Regions from separate parts of the Terrabacter sp. 2RAF25 genome, predicted to be linked through region 1. Evidence: predicted binding sites of a transcription regulator. Region 1 holds the regulator's gene; the other holds the start of a gene.

The links. The regulator Rex, encoded in region 1, represses fermentation and respiration genes when NADH is low (regulators of the CRP and FNR family bind a similar motif). The targets are predictions, from matches to a motif close to CTTGTGAANNNNTTCACAAG.
Region 2: the regulator Rex is predicted to act here: its motif matches at 6,865-6,884, upstream of rhaI (L-rhamnose isomerase).

What each region holds. Positions count from the first base shown of each region.
Region 1 is NZ_JBFRGJ010000006.1:67,009-77,303, forward strand. It holds gene AB4091_RS15410 (hypothetical protein) at 1-468, opposite strand, end outside; gene AB4091_RS15415 (hypothetical protein) at 555-692, opposite strand; gene AB4091_RS15420 (RNA polymerase sigma factor) at 815-1,594, opposite strand; gene AB4091_RS15425 (glutaredoxin family protein) at 1,738-2,001, shown strand; gene AB4091_RS15430 (redox-sensing transcriptional repressor Rex) at 2,211-2,894, shown strand; gene hemA (glutamyl-tRNA reductase) at 2,891-4,273, shown strand; gene hemC (hydroxymethylbilane synthase) at 4,270-5,238, shown strand; gene AB4091_RS15445 (uroporphyrinogen-III synthase) at 5,235-6,884, shown strand; gene hemB (porphobilinogen synthase) at 6,895-7,860, shown strand; gene AB4091_RS15455 (MarR family winged helix-turn-helix transcriptional regulator) at 7,896-8,381, shown strand; gene hemL (glutamate-1-semialdehyde 2,1-aminomutase) at 8,441-9,778, shown strand; gene AB4091_RS15465 (putative quinol monooxygenase) at 9,942-10,295, shown strand, end outside.
Region 2 is NZ_JBFRGJ010000008.1:88,981-99,275, reverse strand. It holds gene AB4091_RS18255 (GTPase) at 1-46, opposite strand, end outside; gene AB4091_RS18250 (dynamin family protein) at 43-1,752, opposite strand; tRNA gene AB4091_RS18245 (tRNA-Arg) at 1,847-1,919, opposite strand; gene AB4091_RS18240 (PrsW family intramembrane metalloprotease) at 1,986-3,176, opposite strand; gene orn (oligoribonuclease) at 3,257-3,880, shown strand; tRNA gene AB4091_RS18230 (tRNA-His) at 4,085-4,160, shown strand; gene AB4091_RS18225 (hypothetical protein) at 4,398-4,856, opposite strand; gene AB4091_RS18220 (right-handed parallel beta-helix repeat-containing protein) at 4,853-6,712, opposite strand; gene rhaI (L-rhamnose isomerase) at 6,918-8,084, shown strand; gene AB4091_RS18210 (bifunctional aldolase/short-chain dehydrogenase) at 8,151-10,196, shown strand; gene AB4091_RS18205 (rhamnulokinase) at 10,201-10,295, shown strand, end outside.

The DNA of each region.
Region 1 (10,295 bases):
GGCCAGCTGGACGGCCGCGCGGTCGAGGAGCTGCTTGACGCCGTAGAGGGCGTCGCCGGGCACCGCGGACCTCGAGGCGAACCCGAGGGCCCCGCCGAGAACCAGGATGGCCGCGGCCGCAGCAGCGAGCAACTTCAGCGGGCGTGCGGCGACTCGCAGCACCGAGACGGTGCCGCCGACGCCGACACCGACACCGGCATCGGTGTCGGGGGCGCCGGTCGCAGCGTCGGTGGGGGCGTCGACGTCGGCAGGGACCGGCACGAGCGGGACCACCGTCGTGGCGTCGTCGGCGAGGAGCCTGGCCCGCAGGTCGGAGACGAACTCGGCCCGAGGGGCGAGCCCCGCCTGGTCGACCGACTGGACGGCGTGGAGCACGGCGACGAGCTCGAGGATGCCGGGGTCGGTGACCCGCTCGCCGTCGAGAGCGCGCTGCAGCAGCTCGCCGTCGGCGTTGGCGCCGAGGTCCATGGTCCCCTCCTTCGGTCTCGGGTGCTGGTCAGCTGGTTCTGTGGTGCTGGTGCTGGTGCTGGTGCTGGTGTACGGGGTCGCGCCCGTCAGGGCGTGCGGTGCCTGGACGCCGGTCCCCGGGGTCCGAGCAGGCCTGCCGCGACACGGCATACCTCGGGTTCGACGGCGAGGGGTGGGTCGTGCAGGTTGCTCGTCAGGGGCTCCAGCACGTTCGTCGCTGCCATCGAGCCGCCTGCGTTCACGCGATCCGCGGTCGCGCCGGTCGGCGCGCCGAGCGTCGGTCCGGGCCCACACGCACCGTCCCTACGCCGTGAGAACGACGCTGGTGTCGGTGGGGTTACGCCTTTCACAGCTCGACTCCTTCGAGCGACTTGCGCAGGGCGCGGGTGGCTCGCAGCTGGAGCTGCTTGACGGCCCCTTCCGACTTGCCGATCACCTTGGCGGTGTCGGCGAGGCTGAGGCCCTGGAGGAAGCGCAGCGTGATGCACTCGGCCTGGTCGGGGCCGAGGCCCTTGATCGCCTCGACCAGACGCTCGTCGCGCAGCCGTGTGAGCACCTCGGTGTCGGGGGCGTCGACTCGTTCGTCGGCGTCGCGCATGTCGGCTGTCGCGACCTCGAAGCGGAACTTCGCCGACTTCACGTGGTCGGCGATGAGGTTCCGCGCGATGGTGACGAACCACGCCGCGATGTCCTTGCCCTGCCAGGTGAAGGAGTCGATGCGACGCATGGCCCGCAGGAAGGTCTCGGAGGTGAGGTCCTCGGCGAGGGACCGGTTGGCCACCCGCACGAGCACGTAGCGGAAGACCGTGTCGACGTAGCTGTCGTAGAGCTGCGCGAAGGCCTCCTTGTCGCCACCCTGGGCCAGCTCGACGAGAGCGGCGATGCGGGCCTGGTCAGCGGCGTCACGCTCCGGGTGCACGCGCCGCGGGCCGAGCGGACCCGTCGGCGGTCCCACCTGGGACGGTGCTGCGCTGTCGTTGGCGAGGGACGCCCAGATCGCGTCGAGCGCGGCCCGCCAGGTGGGCAGCGAAGGCGCGAGGGCAGGCGGGACCGACACCATCGCCGGGATCGTCCGCGGCGCGGAGACAGGGGCGGGTCGGCGGGCCGACGTCCTGTTCGAGCGCATTGGAGACAGTCTGTCGGACCGGGGCCGAAACCGGGAGTTCGATCGCCTTTTGTGGCGCAAAACCTACTCACGGGTACGTTCGCGCCCCACGCGTCCCGGACGGAGACGGCCCCGCGGCAGCCGGACCGGCCTAGAGTTGGGCCATGACGAGCGATCAGCCTGCGGTCGAGGGCGAGCCGCGAGTCGTCCTGCTGGGCCGACCCGGTTGCCACCTGTGCGACGCGGCACGCGAGGTCGTGGTCCGGGTCACCGGCGAGCTGGGGGTGTCGTGGGCGGAGCGGTCGGTCGACGACGACCCCGAGCTGCTGCGCCGCTACGCCGAGCAGATCCCGGTGACCTTCGTCGACGGGCGGCGCCACGACTTCTGGCGGGTCGACGAGGCCCGGCTGCGCGCGGCCCTGCGCTGACGGTCACGGAGCGTGCAGCCCCGGCAGGCTCGTTGGCGAGCGGTTCGGCACGACCTGCCTCGAGGTCGCGTCCCATGCCGTGGTAAGTCCCCGAAAGTCAACTTTGTGCATGGCTTCACAAACGTCTAGCCTGAACAGGTCCCCACGTGCTCCGCGTTCGGCTCGAACCCGTGCCCGAACGCCTCGCTGAGAGGAGCCGGTGAGCAAGCGTGTCCGCCGACCCTGCACTGCGTCGAGAGATTCCCGACGCGACCGTCGCGCGGCTCCCCGAGTACCTTCGGACGCTCTCGCGCCTCGCTGAGGACGGCGTCCTGTCGGTCTCGTCCGAAGAGCTCGCCGCCGAGGTCGGAGTGCGCTCCGCCCAGCTGCGCAAGGACCTCAGCCACCTCGGCTCCTACGGCGTGCGCGGTGTCGGCTACGACGTCGAGACGCTCGCCCTCGAGATCTCCCGGGCACTCGGTCTCACCGAGGACTGGCCGGTCGCGATCGTCGGCATGGGAAACCTCGGTCACGCGCTCGCCTCCTACTCCGGCTTCGTCACCAAGGGATTTCGCATCGTCGGTCTCTACGACGACGACCCTGCCCTGACCGACGAGCGCGTCGTCGGGGTGCGCATCCGCCCGCTCCGCGAGCTCGTCGACCACCACCAGGTCGACCCCATCGCCATCGGTGTCATCGCGACGCCGGCCCCCGCGGCCCAGGCCGTCTGCGACGCCCTCGTGGGTGCGGGCATCAGCTCGATCCTCAACTTCGCGCCGGCGGTGCTCTCGGTGCCCGACGGCGTGGACGTACGCCGGGTCGACCTCTCCACGGAGCTGCAGATCCTCGCCTTCCACGCCCAGCGCAAGTCGCTCGCCACGGGCGACCTCAGGTCGGCGGTGGTGGCCCCGTGAGCCTGCTCGTCATCGGACTGTCCCACCACACCGCGCCGCTGTCGGTGCTCGAAGCGCTGTCGGAGCGCCCCGACCGGGCCGAGGCCATCGCGTCGTCGGTGCTGGGGTCGGCCACGGCCACCGAGGCCGTCGTGCTCTCCACGTGCAACCGCCTCGAGGTCTACGCGTCCGTTCCGGCCTTCCACCCGGCCGTCGCCGCCATCGGCGAGGCGCTCGCCCTCGCGGCCGGCATCGAGGAGCCCGAGGGCCTGCGCGAGCCCGCCGAGCTGCCCCCGGGCGACCCCGCCGACGCCCTGGCCGCGCGGGCCGAGGCACTGGCCGACCACCTCTACGTCCGCTATGACGACGCCGCCGTCGCCCACGCCTTCACGGTCGCCTGCGGCCTCGACTCGATGGCCGTCGGCGAGGCGCAGGTCCTGGGCCAGATGCGCGACGCCCTCGCCGGGGCCCAGCACCGCGGCCAGGTGGGCGAGATCCTCAACGCCCTCTTCCAGGGGGCACTGCGGGTCGGCAAGCGGGCCCACACCGACACCGACATCGACCAGCACAGCGTCTCGCTCGTGCAGATCGCGCTCGAGGAGGCGGCCGCCGTGCTCGGCCCGCTCGAGCACACGGCCGCCGCGGTCATCGGCGCCGGGGGCATGAGCGGCCTCGCGGCAGCGACGGCTGCGCGGGCCGGCGTCCGGTCGCTGACCATCGTCAACCGCACTCCCGAGCGCGCCGAGCGTCTCGCCGAGGACACCTCGGGCACGCCACGCCCGTGGAGCGACCTGGGCGACGTCGTGGCCGAGAGCGACCTCGTCATCACCTGCACCGGCGCGGTCGGCCACATCATCACGGCCGACCTGCTCGCTGCCGGCGCGACCCGGCGCGGCGGTCGGCGGCAGGTCGTCATCGACCTCGCCCTGCCGCGCGACGTCGAGCCGGTCGAGACGTGGCACGTTCCCGTGCCCGGCGTGACGCTCATCGACCTGCAGGCGCTCGGCCTGCTCCTCGAGGGCCGCGCCGACACCACCCAGGTCGTCCGCGTGCAAGACCTCGTCACGGGCGAGGTCGCCGACTACCTCACCCGTCGCATGGAGAAGTCCGTGGCTCCCACGGTGGCAGCGCTCCGCGCCCGCGCAGCAGACCTGGTCGCGTCCGAGATGGACCGTCTCGACCAGCGCCTGCCCGGACTCGACGAGACGACCCGAGCGGAGGTCGGCCTCGCCGTCCACCGCATCGTCGAGAAGCTGCTCCACACGCCCACCAAGCGCGTCAAGGAGTTCGCGATGGAGGGCAGCGGCGACGACTACGCTGCCGCCCTGCGCGAGCTCTTCGACCTCGAGCCCAAGGACGTCGCCAACGTGTCGACCCCACCGAAGCGGGGGCAGTCATGACCGCCCTGCGTCTCGGCACCCGTCGCTCCGCCCTCGCCACCACCCAGTCCGGCTGGGTGGCCGACCGGCTGCGCGCGGCCGGTCACGAGGTGGAGATGGTCGAGATCACGACCGAGGGTGACGTCTCGGGCGAGCTGCTCACCGCCATCGGCGGCACCGGTGTCTTCGCCGCTGCGATCCGCCACGCCTTGCTCGACGGTCGCATCGACGTCGCCGTGCACTCACTCAAGGACCTCCCCACGACGCCCGAGCCGGGGCTCGTCATCGCCGCCGTGCCGGTCCGCGAGGACAGCCGCGACGTGCTCGTCGCGCGCGAAGGTCTCACGCTCGGCGAGCTGCCGGCCGGCTCGGTCGTCGGAACCGGCTCTCCGCGGCGCACCGCGCAGCTCGCAGCCCTGGGGCTCGGACTCGACATCCGTCCGATCCGCGGAAACGTCGGCACGAGAATCGGTTTCGTCACCTCCGGCAAGCTCGACGCGGTCGTCCTCGCCCGTGCCGGCCTCTCCCGGCTCGGCCGTCTCGACGAGGCGACCGAGGTGATCGACCCGATCCAGATGCTTCCGGCGCCGGGCCAGGGGGCTCTCGCCGTCGAGTGCCGGTCCGACCGGGCCGACGTCGTCGCCGCGGTCTCCGTGCTCGACGACGCCGACACCCGAGCCTGCGTGCTCGCCGAGCGTTCGCTGCTCTCGACCCTCGAGGCGGGCTGCACCGCACCCGTGGGTGCGCTCGCCGAGGTCGTCGAGGGCGACGAGGGCCTCGAGCTGTCGCTGCGCGCCTTCGCCGGCAGCGAGGACGGCTCGGTCGAGCTCCGCCGCTCGCTCGTGGGCCGTTATGACGAGCCGGCGGCCCTCGGGTCCCGACTCGCGCACATCCTTCTCGAGGACGGCGCCGCCGACCTCCAGGTCTCATCGTCAGCTGGACCCGCACCAGACCACGCCCCACACCAACCGGAGCAAGTTTCGTGACTCCTTCCCGCCAGCCGTCCGAGCAGACGGCCTCGAATCCCACCCACGCGACGACGCCAGCTCGTGTCGCCTTCGTCGGGTCCGGTCCCGGTGACCCCGGCCTGATGACGTTGCGCGGCCGCGACCTGCTCGCCGCTGCCGACGTCGTCGTGACCGACCGCATCGCCCGTGACGACGTCGTGCTCGAGCACGCCCGGCCCGACGTCGAGATCGTCGACGCGGGTCACGGCGAGCAGGGTCAGGAGCTGACCCAGGCCGTGCGCGCCAAGCTCGTCGTCAAGGCCGCGAAGTCCGTGGGGCCGAACGGCCTCGTCGTGCGCCTCATGGACGGCGACCCGGCGACCTTCAACGGCCTCGTCGAGGAGGCGCGCGCCTGCCGCAAGGCCGGCATCACCTTCGACGTCGTGCCCGGGGTCTCCGCGCTCACCGCCGGACCGACGTATGCCGGTGTGCCGCTGACCTCGAAGTCGACCGGCGCCGTGCACGTCGTCGGCGTCGACCGCCCGGGCCTCGACTGGTCGGCCTACACCGCCGACGACGACAGCCTCGTGCTGCTCGGCGGCACCGACGGCATGCGGGCCGCGCTGGCCGGGCTGCTGGCCGCCGGCCGCACCGCCGAGGCTCTCGTGGTCCTCTCGGCCAACGCCACCACCGTGCGCCAGTCGTCCGTCGCGACGACCCTGGGCGAGGTCGACACCGTGTTCGCCGGCAAGGAGCCCCTCGAGGTCTCCCTCGCCGTCGTGTCGCCGAACGTCGGCCTGCGCGAGGAGTTCTCGTGGTTCGAGAACAAGCCGCTCTTCGGGTGGAAGGTCCTCGTGCCGCGCACCCAGGCCCAGGCAGGCCCGATGGTCGACCGGCTCGCCGGCTACGGGGCCACGGCCGACGTCGTCCCGACGATCTCGGTCGAGCCGCCGCGCACGCCTCAGCAGATGGAGAAGGCCGTCAAGGGCCTCGTCACCGGTCGCTACGAGTGGATCGGCTTCACCTCCGTGAACGCGGTCCGCGCCGTCCGTGAGCGCTTCGAGGAGTTCGGCCTCGACGCCCGCGCCTTCGCCGGGCTCAAGGTCGCAGCCGTCGGCGGCGTCACGGCCGACGCGCTGCGCGAGTGGGGCATCAACCCCGACCTCGTGCCCACCGGTGAGCACTCGGCCGCGGGCCTGCTCGAGGTGTGGCCCGAGTTCGACGAGGTGCTCGACCCGATCAACCGGGTCCTGCTGCCCCGGGCCGACATCGCCACCGAGACGCTGGTCGCCGGGCTGCGCGAGATGGGCTGGGAGGTCGACGACGTCACCGCGTACCGCACGGTGCGGGCCGCTCCGCCGGCAGCCGCCATCCGCGACGCGATCAAGGGCGGCGACTACGACGCCGTCGTCTTCACGTCGAGCTCGACGGTGCGCAACCTCGTCGGCATCGCCGGAAAGCCCCACGCCGCAACGGTGGTCGCCTGCATCGGACCGGCCACGGCCAAGACGGCGCAGGAGCATGGGCTGCGCGTCGACGTGCTCGCGCCGGAGGCCTCGGCCGTGAGCCTCGTCGACGCCCTCGCCGGTCACGGCGTGGGCCTCGCCGTTGCTGCAGCAGAGGCGGGCCAGCCCGTCCAGCGACCCAGCGACAAGCGTCCGGCCTCGCGCCGCCGCGCCCGCTGACGGTCCGCCGATGATCGAGCGTCCCCGTCGGCTCCGCCAGACCGCGGTCCTGCGGTCCCTCGTCGCCGAGACCCGGCTGCACCCGCGCGACCTGGTGCTCCCGGTCTTCGTGGGCGAGGGACTGACCGAGCCGCGTGCGATCGAGAGCATGCCCGGCGTCCAGCAGCACACGCTCGCAGGCGTCGTCGACGTGGCGCGGCAGTGCGTGGCCAAGGGCCTCGGCGGCATCATGCTCTTCGGCGTGCCCGTCGAGAAGGACGCCACCGGCTCGGGCGCCGTCGACCCCGACGGCATCCTCAACGTCGCGCTGCGCGCCGTACGCGACGCCGTCGGCGACGACCTCGTCGTCATGGCCGACACGTGCCTCGACGAGTTCACCGACCACGGCCACTGCGGCGTCCTCGACGAGCAGGGCCGGGTCGACAACGACGCGACGAACGAGCTCTATGCGCAGATGTCCGTCGCGCAGGCGCGCGCCGGCGCCCACGTCGTCGCGCCGAGCGGCATGATGGACGGTCAGGTCGCCGTCATCCGCGAGGCGCTCGACGCCGAGGGCCTCACCGACGCCGTCATCCTCGCGTATGCCGCGAAGTACGCCTCCGCGTTCTTCGGCCCGTTCCGCGAGGCCGTCCAGTCGAGCCTCCAGGGCGACCGCCGCACCTACCAGCAGGACCCCGCCAACGTCGTCGAGTCGTTGCGCGAGATCGACCTCGACATCGCCGAGGGCGCCGACATGGTGATGGTCAAGCCCGCGATGTCCTACCTCGACGTCGTCGCGGCCGCCGCCGAGCGGTCGTCGGTGCCGGTCGCCGCCTACCAGGTGTCGGGGGAATACTCCATGATCCAGGCGGCCGCCGCCAACGGCTGGATCGACCTGCGCGCGACGGCTCTCGAGTCGCTGACCTCGATCCGCCGGGCCGGCGCGCAGGTCATCCTCACGTACTTCGCGCTCGACGTGCCGGACTGGATCGCCTGAGACCACTACCATCTGGTACGTCGCAGGAGGTTGACATGGCAGGTACAGGGGATGACGGCGTGCAGTGGCTCAGTGATGCCGAACAGGCGTCGTGGCGTGCCATCCTGCGCGGGACCCGGCTGCTCGAGCAGGCGCTGGACGACGCGCTGGGTGACGCCGGGCTGCAGCTGAGCGAGTACGAGATCATCTCGATGCTCTCCGAGAGCGCGAACCACCGCCTGCGCATGTCAGAGCTGGCCGCGATGGTCGTCCAGTCGCGCAGCCGCCTCACCCACACCGCGAAGCGGCTCGAGGACCGCGGGTGGGTCACGCGTGAGCAGTGCGCCGACGACCGGCGTGGTGTCGAGCTCGTGCTGACCACCGGGGGCCTGGCCGCGGTCGGCGAGATCTCCCGCGTCCACGTCCAGAGCGTTCGCGACAACCTCGTCGACATCATGACGCCGAAGCAGTTCGCCGCCATCGGCGACGCCATGGCCATCGTGCGCGACCACCTCGACCCCGACGGCGTCAGCGGCCGCTGAGCCGACAGCTCGACGGGCCCACGGCGTACGCGTGCGTCGGTGTTGAGAGGATGGGGCCCATGAGCTCGCAGCCCGCTCCCGTCCAGACCAGCCCCGATGCCCCGGCGTCCGCCGCGCTCCTCGCGAGGGCGAGCCAGGTGATCCCCGGAGGCGTCAACTCACCGGTGCGCGCGTTCCGCGCCGTCGGTGGCACGCCGCGCTTCATGTCGAGCGGGTCGGGCCCGTGGCTCACCGACGCCGACGGCAAGCGCTATGTCGACCTCATCTGCTCGTGGGGTCCGATGATCCTCGGGCACGCGCACCCCGACGTCCTCGCCGCCGTGAACAAGGCCGCAGCGCGCGGCTTCTCGTTCGGCACGCCGTCTGAGAACGAGGTCCTTCTGGCCGAGGAGATCGTCGCGAGGGTCGAGCCGGTCGAGCAGGTGCGCCTGGTCAACTCGGGCACCGAGGCGACGATGTCCGCCATCCGTCTCGCGCGTGGGTTCACCGGGCGCGACGTCATCGTGAAGTTCGCCGGCTGCTACCACGGCCACGTCGACGCGCTGCTCGCGTCGGCCGGGTCGGGGGTCGCCACCTTCGCCCTGCCCGACTCGGCCGGCGTGCCCCGCTCGAGCGCCGGCGAGACGATCGTGCTGCCCTACAACGACCTGGCAGCAGTCGAGGCGGCGTTCGCCGAGCGCGGCCACGAGATCGCGGCCGTCATCACCGAGGCGGCCCCCGGCAACATGGGCGTCGTGCCGCCCGCTCCGGGCTTCACCGAGGGCCTGCTGCGGGTGACCAAGGCGCACGGAGCGCTGCTCGTGTCCGACGAGGTGATGACGGGGTTCCGCTGCAGCGCCTCCGGGTTCTACGGACTCGAGGGGCCGTATGCCGCAGGGTCGCCCGACCTGTTCACCTTCGGCAAGGTGATGGGCGGCGGCTTCCCGACGGCGGCCTTCGGAGGCCGGGCCGACGTCATGGCGCTGCTGGCGCCGCAGGGTCCCGTCTACCAGGCCGGCACGCTCTCGGGTAACCCTGTCGCGTCCGCCGCCGGCCTCGCCACGCTGCAGGGCTGCACGCCTGCGGTCTACGAGCGCCTCGACACCGTCGCGCACACCATCGCCGACGCCGCCACGCGCGAGCTGACGGCGGCCTCGGTGCCGCACACCATCCAGTGGGCGGGCTCGATGTTCTCCGTCTTCTTCCGCGACGGCGCCGTGACCGACTACGACGACGCCAAGGACCAGGACACGGCCGCCTTCCGCCGGTTCTTCCACTCGATGCTGTCCCAGGGCGTGCACCTGCCCCCGAGCGCCTTCGAGTCGTGGTTCGTGTCCGCCTCGCACGACGACGAGGCGCTCGAGCACGTCATCGGTGCCCTGCCGGCCGCGGCCCGGGCCGCGGGCACTCCCGACTGAGCCGACCGGGCGAACCGCCGCGCCTGCTGGGACCGCGCCCGACGGCATACGCAATCGGCCTGTCGAGGGGGCGTCGGGGCATTGTCGGCGCGGGCCCGGGGGAGGAGTCTGGACGGTGACGGCGGCGCCGTCCGGGCGCTGCCTCGAGCGAGGGAGGTGGGCCGTGCACGCACGTTCCACGACGGTCATGGGCCGTCCCGGCATGATCGAGACCGGAATCGCGCACGTGCAGGACGTGGTGATGCCGAAGGTCAGGGCGATGGACGGGTGCATCGGGCTGTCCATGGTGGCCGACCGCACGAGCGGCCGCTGCATCGTGACGACCGCCTGGCGTGACGAGGACGCGATGCGCGCGACCGCGTCCATGGTCGAGCCGCTGCGCACCCAGGCCGCGGAGCTGCTCGGGGGCGAGGCGACGGTCGCCGAGTGGGAGATCGCCTACCTGCACCGCGACCACCGGGCCGCCGACGGCTGCTGCGCCCGTATCACGTGGACGGAGTCCGACCCGGCCTCGATC
Region 2 (10,295 bases), on a different contig from region 1:
CCGACACGCCCTTCACGGTGGCCCGCCCCATCCTGACCGGGCTCATCGGGCGTCCTTGACGGCGGCCGCGGCCGCAGCGAGGCGGTCGGTCTGGTCGGTGTCGACCTGCAACGTCGAGACAGCTCCTTCGTAACGGGCGAGCTCGACGGCATACAGCTCGTCGACGCGGGTAGTCAGCAGCTCTCGGGCCTTGCGGGCCAGCTCGCGCACGGCCTGGTCGCCGAAGACGGCCTCGAGCAGCTTCTGGCCGACGACGGCGGTGCCGCCGGCAATGCCGACCTCGGCGCCCGTGATGCCAGCCGTGCTCGCGAACGTGACGAGCATCAGCACGACCCCGAGACCGTTGACGCCGTAGGCCATGATGCGGGCGGTGGTGCGGCGGTCCTTGCCCTCGTCGCGGACCATCTGCAGGATGTCGCCCTGCCAGTCGCGCACGAGGCGCTGGATGCGGGTGTCGAGGTCGCTGCTCGACCGGGCCAGGCCCGGGTGGGCCACGATCAGCTGGTCGCCGCCCGGCAGCGTGCGCCAGACGCGCGCGATCGAGCTGGCGGCGAGCTCGCCGCGGTTGACGACGAGGGACTCGACCCCCGACTGGAGCGCCTCGCCCAGGTGGTCGGCGCGCGCCGGCTCACCCCGCAGGAACGAGGTGAAGCGGTCTCGCACACGCGACACGGTCGACTCGACCTGTCGGAAGAACTCACCCGTGCCGACGAACTCCTGCCAGCGCGCGAGCACCTCGCCGCGCAGCAGGGTGCCGTCGACCATCCCGTCGTGCACCTGCGTGCCTGCCTCCGCGTATGCCGCCTCGGCCGCTCCCATGAGCGTGCGGCCCGCCGCTGTCTGCTCCTTGGAGGCGGTGACGAGCGACTGGGCGCGCGCGTCGAGAGAGACCAAGGCTCCCTGCAGCGTCTGCCGCACGACGTCGGCCCGTGCCTGCGCGTCGCCCGCGAGCGCCGCGAGCCAGCCGCGCAGCCGCTGGGTCTGGTCGTCGGGCAGCAGGCCGTCGACGAGCTCGGACTCGACGACGGTGAAGATCGGAGCCTGGTCGAGGCCCTGCTCGCGCAGCATCCCGGCGAGGTGGGTGCGGATGTCGTCGACGGCGCCCGGAGGCACGCGGTCGAGGACCACCGCGACGGCGGTGCCGCGCTCGGACGCCTCGCGCAGCAGCTCCCACGGAACAGCGTCTGCATAGCGCGCGGCGGTGGTCACGAAGATCCAGAGGTCCGCGGCGGCGAGCAGCTGGGCCGCGAGGTCGCGGTTGGCCTCGACGACGCTGTCGATGTCGGGGGCGTCGAGCAGGGCGAGACCGGCGGCCACCTCGTCGGTCGGCACGAGCCGCACCGCGCCGGGACCGTCTGAGGCCGAGTGCCGCCCGGTGATGCGGGCCAGACCGGGGAGGATGCGGGGCCCGGAGAACCACGCCGCGTCAGAGGGGTGGTGGATGAGCACCGGGGAGCGGGTGGTCGGTCGCAGCACGCCGGGCAGGCTCACCTCGCGGCCCACGACGGAGTTGACGAGCGTCGACTTGCCGGCGCCGGTCGACCCACCCACGACGGCGAGCAACGGGGCGTCGAGCGAGGTCAGTCGCGGGATGACGTAGTCGTCGAGCTGGTCGAGCAGCCGGGTGCGCGCGAGCCGTGCAGCCGGGGCGCCCGGGAGGTCGAGCGGGAGGGTGGCGTCGGAGACGGCGGATCGCAGTGCCTGCACCGCCGAGAGGAGACGGGCATTGCCCACCCCTGTATCACCTGCCACGCCTGAATCCTTCCGTGTCGCGTCGGCACAACCAAACCCATCGGCGGGCGTGCCGTGAACACGTACCCAGTCGTGGCGCCAATCCTGGCGTGGGCGCCCCCGGCAGGACTCGAACCTGCGACCAAGAGATTAGAAGGCTCTTGCTCTATCCGCTGAGCTACGGGGGCGATCGCCCGAAGCGGGCGCGGTCCAATGATAGGCACCGGCGTCGACGCCCTGACCGACCGCCCGGCTCAGGTGACGGGCGACCCGATGAAGTCGCGGCGGTGGGCCGTGATCGCCTCGAGCAGCACCATCTCGCGCTCCGACGCGCCGTCCTCGGCCGTGCCGTGGACCAGCCGCGAACGGAGCAGCGCCAGGTCGCTCGCGCTGTCCTGGAAGGCGTCCATCGACTTCTTCGCCGCGCGACCGCCGTTGCGCCGCGCCCAGGTCCGCGCCGACCGACGCAGGCGCAGCTGCGACAGCATCGTCACCTCGGCGTGCGTCAGCCACCCGGCGTCGGCGTACGGCGACAGGTAGCGACCGATGAGACGACCCTCACGACGGCGGAGCCAGAACAGGAAGGCGACGAAGGCCAGGAACAGCGGCACCTGGTAGGTCACGTAGGCCTCGAAGAAACCGTCCATGCCGGCGAGCGCCGAGAGGTTCCAGAGGCCGTGGAGGATCATCGCGCAGACCCAGCCGGCGACGACGGCCAGGACGCGGACGAGCGGACGGCGCGCCGACACCGCGATGCCGATGCCGATGCCGGTCAGCGACGTGAAGAGCGGGTGGCCGAACGGCCCCATCAGGCCACGCACCAGGAAGGTCGAGGTGAGGCCCTCGTCGCCGTACTCGTTGTAGGCCTGCCCCAGGTAGAGGATGTTCTCGCTGAAGGCGAAGCCGGCACCGATGAGGCCGGCGTAGACGATGCCGTCGATGATGCCGTCGAACTCGCGCCGACGCAGCAGGTAGATCAGCAGGATGCCGAGCCCCTTCAGGGTCTCCTCGGTGACGGGCGCGAGGTAGACCGCGCCGGTCTGGAGCGGGTCGGTCCAGCTGGCCTCGACGAGCAGCTTGAGACCGAACGTGTTGAGGAAGAACGCCCCCACGACGGCGACGAGCGCACCCCAGAGGAACGAGAACACTTGGTAGCGAACGGGTTCGGCTTCGTAGCGGTCGAGCCAGAGGAACGTGGGGACGATGATGAGGAGCGGGATGATCGCCATCAGGGCCGACGTGACGATGGTCTGCGCGCTGAGCCGCTCGCCGAGGATGCCGAGGAGGATCAGCAGGCAGACGAGGAAGGCCGAGGCCGAGACGCCGATGGTGAGGGCGGTTCGGAGCATCGGCCGCCGGGTCGGGTTGCGCACCGGGCTCCACTGCTGCGCCTGGCCGCCCGGGCCATCGCCGGGATGCTGGGTCGTCACGTCCCCTGAGGTCATGCAGGCAGGCTAGTGCAGGCGGTTGCGTGCCGACCGTCCGTGCGCCGGGCCCGTCGCGCGCGAACAACTATGGTGGTCCGGTGAGCGACACCAACCACCGAGCCATCGCCGACCGGATCATCTGGATCGACTGCGAGATGACGGGCCTATCGCTGAAGTCGGACGCCCTCGTGGAGGTGGCCGCTCTCGTCACCGACTTCGAGCTGAACCAGCTCGGTGACGGCATCGACGTCGTCGTGAAGCCGCCGGAAGAGGCGCTGGAGCAGATGGACGACTTCGTCCGCGACATGCACACGGCCTCTGGCCTCATCACCGAGCTCGACTCGGGCGTGACCCTCCAGGAAGCCGAGCACATCGTCCTCGACTACATCCGCACGTTCGTGCCCGAGCCGCGCAAGGCGCCGCTGGGTGGCAACACGGTCGCCACCGATCGCGGCTTCCTCTCGCGCGACATGCCGGTGCTCGAGTCCTACCTGCACTACCGCATCATCGACGTCAGCTCGATCAAGGAGCTGTCACGTCGCTGGTACCCCCGCGTCTACTTCAACGCGCCGAAGAAGTCGGGCGGCCACCGCGCCCTCGCCGACATCCGCGAGTCGATCGCCGAGCTGCGCTACTACCGCCAGGCCGTCTTCGTGCCGCAGCCCGGCCCCGACTCGGCCACGGCGAAGGCGCTCGCCTCTCCGCACGTGATCGAGCACTGACCGAGCGGGCACTGACCGAGCCAGCACTGACCACGCGACGCGGCTGACGGCATACGCAGGCTGCTTGCGTATGCCGCCGGGCTGAGTCAGTGGGGGCGCCGGCGCGCCGACGTGGGGTGGTCACGAGCACCCGTCGGGAGCCTGTACGATTGTCGACGCAGTCCCACGACGCCGAGCCCCCGGGCCCGGCTCGTGCTGTGCATGGTGGGTGTAGCTCAGCTGGTAGAGCACCTGGTTGTGGTCCAGGTGGCCGCGGGTTCAAGTCCCGTCACTCACCCCATGGTCCCCGCTCGCGCGGGGCGTGTCTGTGGCCCGTGCCCCCTCCGGAGGGGGCGCGGGCCACAGTGCTTTCGTCAGCCGACGGCACTGAGCCGGCGTCGTCGGGCCAGCAAGGCACCGTCCCTGTCACGTTCGCCCGTCCACGAGATCTGCCCAGCATCGATCGAAGGGCCCCGCACCGTGGTGCAGGGCCCCTCGGGCGTCGTCACGCGAGTCGCGCCCGGTCCGCGTCGACGCCTCAGCGGCCGCACAGGCGACGCATCGTCGCCACGTGGCCGCGGATCATGATGTTGATGTCGGCACGTCGGTGGGCGGCCTCGGCCGGGTCGCCCGACATCGTCGTCAGGGCGACCCGGTAGGCGGCGAGGTCGTCGGCCAGGTTCTGGGCCGCCTCCCGCACGTCGTCCGACCTCGTCGCACGTGCCACGGCCGCGGCCCTGCCCCGGGCGGCGTGCACCGAGGCTGCCGTGCCGGAGGCCGACGTCGCGCCGGCCGCGTCCGCCGCGAGGCCGGTCATGGAGGTGCACTCCGCGGGTGACGGGCCGGACGAGCTGACCCGGGACGCGACGGCGGCGGGTTCGGGTGCCGTGCCGCCGGTGGCCCCGCCGGCGACGACCGCGGAACCCCCCGCGACACCCAGGGCGATGACGGCCGCGACGACTGGCCCGAGACGGCCGATGGTGGATGACCGGTTCATGGTGTGACCTGGCTCGGTGTTGGGGGCTGGTACTCGAAGGCGCCGCGGTCGTCGAAGGCGCGCGGTCCGATGCCGGTGTTCACGGTGGCCGGGTCGTCGACGCGCGGCCGACCGCCCGCGTCGGTGGTGAGCTCGCCCGGGGCGCCGGAGTCTGCGGAGTCGACGGCGGGCGAGCCGGCCCGGAGCGTGAAGTCGCCTCCGGCCGGGTTGGCCAGCCGCGGGTCGGCCTGGAGGCCGCGCAGCTCCTCGCCGCTCGCGGTCCGGAAGGCAGCCATCGACGTGTAGGACGTCGAGCCCCACACCATCATGGTGCCGGCGGTGCTGAGGCTGACGAGGTCGGAGTCGACGTTCGTGCCGAGCTGTGAGGTCGAGTCGACCCGGATGTTGCCCCTCGTCCGCGGGCACTTGACGGTGCCGCCGACGCCGTCGGGGCACCCGATGGCGTTGTCGACGGCGACGTTGTTCGCGATGGTGAACCCGGTCGACGTCCCCGAGGCGACGCCCTCGAGGTTGATGCCGGAGCTGACGTTGTCGTAGACGGTGTTTCCCACGACCGAGCTTCCTGTCACGCCGAAGTCGTCGATGCCGTGGTCGCCCGTGATGCAGCCGCCCGTGTTGCCGGTCGGCGGTGGGCTGCAGTTGGACAGGGCCGCGGTGGTGAAACCCATGTTGTGGTAGCTGACGTTGCCGACGATGGTGTTGCTGTCACCACCCGGGTAGGACTGGATGCCGGAGTCCTCGTTGTCGTGGACCCGGTTGCCACTGATGACGTTCCCCGGTGCGCGCAGGTCGATCCCCACGGCGTTGCGCACGTACCCGTAGGCGTTCCACGAGCTCTCGTTGCCGGTGACCTGGTTGCCGGTGGACCCGTTGGTGAGGAAGATCCCGGACGCCGAGTTGTCCGTGACGAGGTTGCCGCTCACGACCGAGCCGGTCATCGAGTTGAGGTACATCCCGTATGCCGTCGCGCCCGACACACGCTGACCCGAGGTGCGCACCGTGTTGCCCGACAACGTCACGCCGGTGGCGTTGAAGACGTAGATGCCGTTGCTCGTCGAGGCCTGGATCGTGAAGCCGGACACCGTGATCCAGCTCTGGTTGGAGATCGTGAATCCGTGCTTGGCCCCGGAGATCGTCACCGATGCACCGGTCGCGGGACGGAACACGATGGGCGACCCCGAGATGCCCGAGTGCCAGGGGAACACCTCGTCGGTGTAGGTGCCCGAGGCCACGAGCACCGTCTGGCCTGCGACGGCCACCTTGGCGGCCTTCGCGATGGTGCAGAACGGCACCGTCGCGGTGCCCGACCCCGTGTCCGAGCACCCGGACCCACCGACGTAGAGCGTGGTCACTGCTCCGCCCGCGGCCCCCAGCGGCACCGACGCCAGCCCCAGCGCGGCGACGGCGACGCACGCAGCAAGTCCCGCGCTGCGTCTGGGTGATGGTCCCTGTCCGAACGCCCCTGACCGTGTCATCGGCGGATCCTCGTGTCTCTCGCGTCCTGCTCCCTGACCTTCCAGTGTGCGGAGGAGAGACCACCCCGTCCTCGCGCGGGCGCCTGAGAGCGGCCTACGTCGAATGGTGTAACCCCCCGACGACATCGGACAGCGAGCGATCCCCCGGCCCAGCGGCACGGTGTCACCGTTGCGCAGGACCGTCATGCCGCTCGCGGCGATGCGCAGCAACTGCTCGCGCCGTGCCTCGTCGGTCGGGGTCGGGACGTCGTGGCTCCAGGCCCTGGGCGCGTCGAGCGCTCCCACCCGGTCGGCGAGCCGGAGCAGCCGCCGCACGTGCTCGTCGACGGCCCGCTCCCCCTTGACGATGCCGGCGTTGATCAGCACTTTGAATCGCTTCATTCGGTTGCCTCCAACGGCAGGTCCTCACCACCCCCTGTCAACAAGTTCCCGCGCCTTCTCCGAAATCATGCTCAGCCGGGTCCCGTTCGAGCCAAGCAGGCGGAGCTGAAGGCTTGACCACCCCACCGCCCTGCGCTTTACTCATCACCAGACTTCTGAAACGCTTCATTTAATCGGATGACGGCTCACACGGATCGGGACCACCATGACGAACTTCAGCGACATCTCGAGCGAGCTCGAACGGCAGGCGATCGAGCTGCCCTCCTGGGCCTTCGGCAACTCCGGCACGCGGTTCAAGGTGTTCAGCAGCGAGGGGACGCCGCGCTCGGTCGAGGAGAAGTTCGCGGATGCCGCGCAGGTGCACGCCCTCACCGGGCTGGCCCCCTCCGTCGCCCTGCACATCCCGTGGGACCGGGTCGACGACTACGACAAGCTCTCTCGCGTCGCGGAGGACCTCGGCGTCCGCCTGGGCACCATCAACTCCAACACGTTCCAGGACGACGACTACAAGCTCGGCAGCCTGACCCACGTCGACGACCGCATCCGCGCCAAGGCCGTCGCCCACCACCTCGAGTGCATCGACATCATGGACGTCACGGGCAGCCGAGACCTCAAGATCTGGTTGGCCGACGGCACGAACTACCCCGGCCAGGGCGACCTGCGAGCCCGGCAGGACCGGCTCGGCGACAGCCTCCGGCAGATCTACGAGCGCCTCGGCGACCACCAGCGACTCGTCCTCGAGTACAAGTTCTTCGAGCCGGCCTTCTACGCCACCGACGTGCCCGACTGGGGCACGTCGCTGCTGCACTGCCTCGCCCTCGGCGACCGGGCCAAGGTCTGCCTCGACACCGGGCACCACGCCCCCGGGACGAACATCGAGTTCATCGTCATGCAGCTGCTGCGCGCCGGCCGCCTCGGGTCGTTCGACTTCAACTCCCGGTTCTACGCCGACGACGACCTCATCGTCGGGGCGGCCGACCCGTTCCAGCTCTTCCGCATCCTCTTCGAGGTGATCAGGGGCGGCGGCTACGACGAGGACAGCGGCGTCGCCTTCATGCTCGACCAGTGCCACAACGTCGAGGACAAGATCCCCGGCCAGATCCGCTCGGTGCTCAACGTCCAGGAGATGACGGCCCGCGCCCTGCTCGTCGACCGTGCCGCCCTGGCCGACGCCGAGCGTGACGGTGACGTGCTCGGCGGCAACGGCGTCCTCATGGACGCCTTCTACACCGACGTGCGCGCCGACCTCGCGCAGTGGCGCGGCGACCGCGGGCTCCCCGCCGACCCCATGGCCGCGTACGCCGCCAGCGGCTACCACGACCAGATCGCCGCCGACCGTGTCGGCGGCACGCAGGCCGGCTGGGGTGCCTGAGCCGAGCACCTCTCGCCGAAAACCCAGAGACACCAGACCAACCGAGCCACTGAGGAAGACATCGAGATGACCAACACCGCCGTTGCCGAGCTGCTCGCCCGATCGAACCGGCTGGGGGCCGACCCCCGGAACACCAACTACGCCGGGGGCAACACCTCCGCCAAGGGCGCCGAGACCGACCCCGTCACCGGCGAGCCGGTCGAGCTGCTCTGGGTCAAGGGCTCGGGCGGCGACCTCGGCACGCTCACCGAGCCTGGCCTCGCCGTGCTCCGGCTCGACCGCCTGCGCAGCCTCGTCGACGTGTTCCCCGGTGTGGACCGCGAGGACGAGATGGTGGCCGCCTTCGACTACTGCCTCCATGGCAAGGGCGGCGCCGCCCCCTCGATCGACACCGCGATGCACGGTCTCGTCGACGCGGTCCACGTCGACCACCTCCACCCCGACAGCGGCATCGCCATCGCGACCGCGAAGGACGGCGAGCAGCTGACCAAGGAGATCTTTGGCGAGAAGGTCGTCTGGGTGCCGTGGCGCCGCCCCGGCTTCCAGCTGGGCCTCGACATCGCTGCCATCAAGGCGGCCAACCCCCAGGCCGTCGGCACCATCCTCGGCGGTCACGGCATCACCGCGTGGGGCGAGACGAGCGAGGAGGCGGAGGCCAGCTCGAGGTGGATCATCGAGACCGCGCAGGCCTACCTCGACGAGCACGGCAGCGCAGAGCCCTTCGGCGCCGAGGTGCCCGCGTATGCCGCCCTCCCGCCCGCCGAGCGCCGTGCCAAGGCGGCCGCCCTGGCCCCCCACATCCGGGCCGTCGCCTCGCAGGACCGGACCATGGTCGGCCACTTCACCGACGCCGACGTCGTGCTCGAGTTCCTCGCGAGCGAGAAGCTGTCGGCCCTCGCGGAGCTCGGCACGTCGTGCCCCGACCACTTCCTGCGCACCAAGGTCAAGCCACTCGTCGTCGACCTGCCGAGCGGCGCCACGGTGGACGAGGTCATCGCCCGCCTGCCCGAGCTGCACGCGGCCTACCGCGACGACTACCAGGGCTACTACGACCGCAACGCCACCCCCGACTCCCCCGCCATCCGCGGCGCCGACCCGGCCATCGTGCTCGTGCCGGGCGTCGGGATGTTCTCCTACGGCAAGGACAAGCAGACCGCGCGGGTCGCCGGCGAGTTCTACGTCAACGCCATCAACGTCATGCGCGGCGCAGAGTCCGTCTCGACCTACGCGCCGATCGACGAGAGCGAGAAGTTCCGCATCGAGTACTGGGCCCTCGAGGAGGCCAAGCTCCAGCGGATGCCCAAGCCGCGCAGCCACGCCGGTCGGATCGCCCTCGTCACCGGTGCCGCCGGCGGCATCGGCAAGGCGATCGCGACCCGCCTCGCCGCCGAAGGGGCCTGCGTGGTGATCGCCGACCTCGACCTGTCCAAGGCGCAGGACGCCGCGGCCGAGATCAGCGGGGCCAAGGGCGCCGACGTCGCCGTGGGCGTGCAGGCGGACGTCACCGACGCGGCCCAGGTGCAGGCTGCGGTCGACGCGGCCGTGCTCGCCTTCGGCGGCCTCGACCTGCTCGTCAACAACGCCGGGCTGTCCATCAGCAAGCCGCTGCTCGACACGACCGAGGCCGACTGGGACCTGCAGCACGACGTCATGGCCAAGGGCAGCTTCCTCATGGCGCAGGCTGCGGCGCGGGCGATGATCGCCCAGAGGCTGGGCGGCGACATCCTCTACATCTCGAGCAAGAACTCCGTGTTCGCCGGCCCCAACAACATCGCCTACAGCGCGGTCAAGGCCGACCAGGCCCACCAGGTCAGGCTGCTCGCGGCCGAGCTGGGCGAGCACGGCGTTCGCGTCAACGGCATCAACCCCGATGGCGTGGTGCGTGGCAGCGGCATCTTCGCCGGCGGCTGGGGCGCCAAGCGCGCCGCCGTCTACGGGGTGCCCGAGGAGGAGCTCGGTGCCTACTACGCCAAGCGCACCCTGCTCGGCCGCGAGGTGCTGCCCGAGCACGTCGCGAACGCCGCCGCGGTGCTGACGTCCGACGAGCTGAGCCACACGACCGGCCTGCACGTCCCCGTCGACGCCGGCGTCGCCGCCGCGTTCCTGCGCTGACGTCATGGCTCCGCGCGTCTTCGGCGCCGTCGACATCGGCGCCTCCGGCGGTCGGGTGATGGCCGGCGTCGTCGACGGCGCGCGGACCACCCTGCACAC